2 regions of the Aliikangiella maris genome follow, and region 1 is predicted to be linked to the other one. Evidence: predicted binding sites of a transcription regulator. Region 1 holds the regulator's gene; the other holds the start of a gene.
What was found. The regulator FNR, encoded in region 1, switches genes on or off when oxygen is low (the NO sensors DNR and NnrR bind a similar motif). The targets are predictions, from matches to a motif close to TTGATNTANATCAA.

Region 1 (3,297 bases):
ATAACAATGCTGAGTTACTCTTTGATTTTGGCTCTCAATTAAAATTCACTTTATGTGTTAATAAACAAGTTCTTGAAAGTGAAGTTAAAGACAGACCAAGCAAACAAGGGATTAAAATCACAAGTAGCACTGCGATCAGTGCTTTTCTTGAAATTGACTTAAAATCAAAATAACTAGACCGATTGATAATCTGCCAGATAATTTAAATTTCGAAATGCGGACTCTTCAATATTCAAATTAACTGGCGTTGCCTTTATTTGCTTGAGGAAATCTCTTACACGATAAGTCTTTTGATTGAGTAATTGACTGACAGTGTTATGACAAGATCGATTTAGCAACATACATAAGTAATGCTCTCTTACATCAGTCACTAAATAATAAGCAGAATCAGAAAACTGAATTTGTTGCACAAGTTGATGAATTAATATTTTAGGTAGGAGTGGTACATCGACAGGTAAAACAAATAACCAGTCATTCTTCATAATTTGCAGCCCTTGCTCTATGCCTGCAAGCGGTCCAGCATAACCTTCTCGTTGATCGGTAACAACCAGATATCCATATTGTTGATAAGTTACTAAATGACGGTTAGCAGAAATAATTAATTCTCCTACCTGGTCTGCCAGCCAATCTATTTGATGCTCGATCAAAGGTTTTTGTTGGAATTGTTGTAGTCCTTTATCTTTTCCTTCTAGTCTGCGACCCGCACCACCAGATAATATGAGTCCTGAAATAAATGACTTGTCAATCATTTGCCAAATTCATCCTCATAGAATTGCCTACCAATATAACTCACAGTTCCTCTTAATAAATGAGCTATTCAAATATAAATAATTTAACCTTGAGTACTCAATAAAATAAATTATCTCAAACACTTAAAATCTATTATACATGACAAGATGTACCAGCTAAGGAACTTAAGCCTTCCATATCTTTAATTTGAATATAACGATCTTGAATCGATATGAGCCCTTGCTTTTGCAAACGGGTTACCAAGCGACTTACTGTTTCTACGGCTAAGCCCAAATAATTACCAATATCGCCACGAGTCATGGTCAACTGGAATTCCTTATTGGATAAGCCTCGGCGTTTAAAACGACCAGAAAAGTTTATAATAAAAGCCGCAAACCGCTCGTCAGCATTCTTTTTACTGAGCAACATCATTAAATCTTGCTCTTCGCGAATCTCGCCGCTCATAATCTTAAAAAGCTGCTTTTGTAAGCCGGGCAATTCCCGTGAGAGTGCTTCAAGTTTATCAAAGGGGATGGAACAAACCAGTGAAGTTTCCAAGGCTTTGGCAAAACTAGGATACTGTGTACTGCTAATTGCATTTAAACCAACTATTTCACCGGGTAAATGAAATCCGGTAATTTGTTCCGTACCATCAGAACTGATGGTGTAGGTTTTGAGACTGCCAGAGCGAATAGCGTGTATTGCATCAAATGTATCACCGGCATGGAACAAAAAGTCGCCTTTTTTCAGTACCTTTTTGCGTTGAACAATATTTTCGAGATGTTCGATATCAGAATCAGCTAACATCACGGGTAGACACAATCGTCTAATACTACAGGTCTGACACTTTATTTCACTATGCAAAAAATTATTCGAAGACAACTTTGACCCACCCTTTGTTTTGAATATACAGGTGCATTATACTCAATTTATATATTCAAGGGAGCCAATTTTCACAAAAATTAACGATATTCACAAAATAGAAAAGCCAACAAAATTATCATTTTAATCATTTACTCAATCTATTTGCGCTTAAATAAAGCTGAATCAGTCATTTAGATAACTTTTGAAAAACACCTGATTTCCTGTAACTCATTTAAATAGGCGTCAAATGTCATGCAAATATTACGAATCAGTAATCGGCCTTTAGCAAAGACTTGAATTGAATCGCCTGAATAAGTAATAAGTTTATCTTCAATTAGCGGTTGAAGCATCTTTAGTTCGCGAGAAAAATAGGTTTTAAAATTAATATGATAGCGAGTTTCAATCTGATTTATATCTAGATAAAAGTGACAAATTAAATCAAATATGACATTTTTCCTAATCGTGTCATCAAAAGTCATACTCGCTCCACGCCAAGTGGGTAGCTGACCCTGCTCAAGTAAATGATAATAACTATCAACTTCTCTGACATTTTGATGGTATTGCCCATTCAACGAACCAATCGCAGAAACCCCTACGCCGATTAATTCATATTCCTCGTGTGTTGTATAGCCTTGAAAATTACGATGTAATTGCTGATTATTTTGCGCGATAGCCAATTCATCATCAGGCTTGGCGAAGTGATCCATACCTATATAGCAATAACCGCTTTGTTGAAGTTTATCAATGATATAGGCAAAAATGGCCAATTTCTCCACTGGAGTTGGTAGCTCAGCACTTTTGATTCGACGCTGTGGTTTAAAACGATGAGGCAAGTGTGCATAATTAAAAACAGATATTCTATCAGGAGATATTTGAATAACTTTGTCTAAAGTCGCGGCAAATGTTTCTCGAGTTTGTAAAGGTAATCCATAAATCAAATCGAGATTAATCGAACGAAAGCCATGCTTTCTTGCTTCATTAATTAAATCACGAGTTATTTCAAAAGACTGGATGCGGTTGATCGACTGCTGAACTTTAGGGTCAAAATCCTGAACGCCCATACTCATGCGATTAAACCCCATTTGAGCCAATACTTTAATATCGGTAATTGCCAAAGCCCTTGGATCCACTTCGATAGAGACTTCGGTCGATACATCATCAGGTACATCAAAACAAGTCCTAATAGTATCCATAATTAATGCTATCTGTTTCATTGATAAGTAAGTTGGCGTCCCACCTCCCCAATGAATTTGTTTTAATGTTTTTGCTTTTAGGTGCGAGGACACCAACTGAATTTCGCGGACCAGATTTTCAACATATTGAATGGTTTTACTTTTATCTTTAGTAATGACTTTATTACAAGCGCAGTAATAGCAAATATTTTGGCAAAAAGGGATATGAATATACAGTGACAAAGATTTATCCTGCGCAATATTTTCAAGACAAGTAATATAATCGCTCTGCATATATTCATCGGAAAACTCCAGTGCAGTTGGGTACGAAGTGTATCTAGGGCCAGAAACATCATACTTGTTCAGCAGGTTTTCATCCCACTCAAGCTTTAGTGATTGCAATGACTTCTCTCCCCTTCTCGGTTGTAACTGATAGACATATCGTTAATCAGGTTTCGACTGGTAACAGCAGGTAGCTTAACAGGCTAAATTGAAAAGAGAATGATCTAGATCAGAAATTAATATCCCAGTT
Region 2 (3,297 bases), on a different contig from region 1:
CCATAAACATTAAATTACCGGTGCCTAGGGTAAACATAGCCAATAAATATTTTGCAAAAGGTTTATTTTCAGCCAGCAGACGAAAAATACTGGCAACCGATAGTCCACTGGCCGTTGATTTTTCGCGCTCAATTTGCTTTAAACTACCGCGCATCACCAAATAACGATAACGGAAAGCCCCCACCATCGACAGCACCGATAAACTCAAATAAAGCCACTTAAACGCTTCAAATTGCCAGTCGAGTACTTGGCCAATAGCTATTGCGACAATGGCCATGAGCAAGGAGGTCAAAGTCGCCAGTTTAGCAGTCACTTTGCCACGAATATAACGCGGATAGTTAGCCCGCCAAATATCAGAACGTATTGTTAATATGCCAGACCAGCAAATTCGCGCGATAATATAAAACATCAATAGCGCAAAAAGTCCCGATTCATCAAAAGTAGTCTGGCTAATCCCAAGCCCACATACACAGCAGACTAGTGCCAAGTTAGACACCAATCGAGTCCGGCTGCGACCATGACTTAACTTGACCCACACAAAACTAATCAAGTTAGAATAAAATGGCGCACCAGTACTGACCGCCACCGCTAAATTTAACAACCAGCTCTCGACCCGTCCCTCGAATCCATTTTTAATTAATACACCAATGACACCACCTTCAAGTAGCGCAAGCATTAAAGCCAGACTAGTCCAGGAAAATAATTCGCGACGTATACGCTGCTCAAGTGTTTGTCTTTGGGTTGTAGAAATAGCAGGGATTATTCTGGACATCAGTTGAATAACTCAGTGTGCAAAAACAGGAATAAATTAACAGATCGGACCGCTAATAGTAGATTATTCATTAATTATTGCAAATAGAAATAGACTATTTGATTGAATTTGGACACCTTTGCTGTGCAAATATTAGTCATCTAGAGTAAATATAAAATCTGCCACTTTATCGGCAGCTGTTTGCAAATTATCTGCGAGCGTTAAACCAGACTTTACCCGAGGCTTAAAGCTGTGATCACCGTCAGCTAAATACTCAACACAAACCTGTTTGCTCAATGCGTGACCTTCTATCTCATTAGGCTTACCCATACTATCACGTTCTCCTTGTAGAATTAATGTTGGAATACTAATGTGAGCTAAATGTTCTCCTCTAAATTTTTCTGGCTTATTCGCAGGATGAAAAGGAAAACCAAATGCGATTAGACCACTTATCTTAAATTCAAGTTTAAAATCAGGCGCAGACTCAGTCGCCAACAAACTGGCTACCCTTCCCCCCATAGATTTACCAGCCAATATTAATTTATCAGTAGGCAATAACCGTTGACTTTCTTTGAGCTGTTTGATTTGTTGATTAAAATCATCAATTAATCGTGGCATTCGATCAGGTGGACGTCGTTTACCATCAATTAATCGCTGACGCATATAGGGAAAATCAAATCGAAAGACCGTTAAATCTTTAGCGCTAATAAGTTGATCCATCTGTTGCATCCAATCTGAATCTTTGTTTGCTCCAGCCCCATGAGCCAATAGAATTTTAAATTCACTTTTAAACAAGTAGAAGTCACCCAATTTAAGTTAACAATAGGAAAATAACCAGTTTAAATTATTTAAAAAATTTAATCCAAATCAAATATTTCCCGCGCAATTAGCCAAAGTAATTATGAGTTTCTTATCGCTCTATACTTCAATTAAAAACCTGGTTTTGTATAATTACTTATTGACGTATTTTAATTGTGGATAATAACGGAAAAAATAGCCTTAATATATACTGGGTTATATGAGAATTTAAAATTGGATAAATTCGCTGAAGAACAACAGATAAAAACGTTACCTGTCAATATTGTTTATACACAAAAAACTACAGTTCGAAACATTTATAACTGAACGATAATAATCTTTTAGACCTTTTGTGTAAGGTTTATCAATCAGCCAACGCAATTGATATAACTTCAATGAATTGAGAAAAAGTATTTTACTCGTCATTTTTACCAAGCATTAGAAATTACTATTTTTAAGCAGCCAGCGTTTTAATCGTTAAAATTTAAGCAGATTAAGCAGATTAAGCAGATTAAGCAGAAAAAGTTTAAGTAGAAAAAATAGGCCGCCAAAAGGCGGCCTGAAACCCTAAGAACAATCGGGGATTTGTTGAATCAAAATTGAGTCAATACAAGTCGCTACCAACACGCTGTGTTGCATTGTTGTCTAAATTTCAGCGATTGCAAAGATGGTGCGAAGAATAAACGGGTGAGCAATATCAATCAATGCACAAAATACCATTTTTTGCCCGAATAAAAGATATTACATGTTTTATTTTTTAAAGTGAGAACAGTGACTGGTTTTTAATGCATGAAATTATTTTTTAATATATAGCCACATGAGAAACCCTAAAATTTTAATTGAGAAAATCTCGATGAATAAACTGATGTTTCTCGTTAACTTTCGGTAACAATGATAAAAAGCCATTAAAAACTTTATGGCTTAATGCCAGAGATCGATCAATTCGATAATGTGTTTCCTGCCAAATTGAATCAACTCGCGCTTTAGCTTTATCGAGTCCCAATTCTTTTAAATGTTGAGGTAACTTTAGCCAGCGTTGAATTAAGGATAAGTCAGTTTCAAGATGAAATTGAAATCCATAAACATTGTTTTTTAATTGAAAAGCCTGGTGAGCAATCTGTTCACCGGTAGCAAGTAACGTTGCATTTTTGGGTAAGTCGAATGTATAACCATGCCACTGAAAAATATTTTCACACTCATCAAAATGACCGAGCACCGGATCATTTTGTGCTGCCTGAGTTGGTGTAATAGGGTACCAGCCAATTTCTTTTTTAGGTGCCTGATAAACTTTCGCGCCAGCCGCAGCCGCAATGAGTTGTGCCCCCAAACAAATTCCCAAGACAGGAATATCTTGTTGCATTGCCTGTCGAATCACTCGCTGCTCGGTTACCAGATGTGGATACTCATCTTCTTGACCAATATTCATTGGGCCACCAAGAATAATAAGTGCATCGTAGCTACAAATATCCGGTTTAGCATTAGGTTCTCGGCCAAAATTCACGTATCGAATACGGTGCCTTTGTGAACGGATCAGTGGATCAAGTGTACCAAGAGGTTCATAAGGAACATGCTGAAAAACCATTATTTTTGCCAAAACTTAAACCTCTGCTCGACAGTTTTTGCTGAAACACCAACGAGACAATCACTTTTTGTTGCTCGATACATCAATAAACCAAAACCTAAATCGGTTAATCACTCACAAATTATGTTTTTAATTGAATAAACATGCATAAAATCACTAGTTTTAT

Region 2: a site for FNR is predicted at 1,609-1,622, ahead of ABVT42_RS04325 (alpha/beta family hydrolase). Genes of this name have one in related genera too.

Annotation. Positions count from the first base shown of each region.
Region 1 covers NZ_JBFDAH010000001.1:433,384-436,680, reverse strand. Annotated here, with positions in the region: gene ABVT42_RS01980 (DUF7009 family protein) at 1-173, shown strand, start outside; gene mobA (molybdenum cofactor guanylyltransferase MobA) at 174-749, opposite strand; gene fnr (fumarate/nitrate reduction transcriptional regulator Fnr) at 883-1,611, opposite strand; gene hemN (oxygen-independent coproporphyrinogen III oxidase) at 1,785-3,167, opposite strand.
Region 2 covers NZ_JBFDAH010000003.1:266,910-270,206, forward strand. Annotated here, with positions in the region: gene ABVT42_RS04320 (MFS transporter) at 1-772, opposite strand, end outside; gene ABVT42_RS04325 (alpha/beta family hydrolase) at 905-1,546, opposite strand; gene ABVT42_RS04330 (glutamine amidotransferase-related protein) at 2,385-3,143, opposite strand.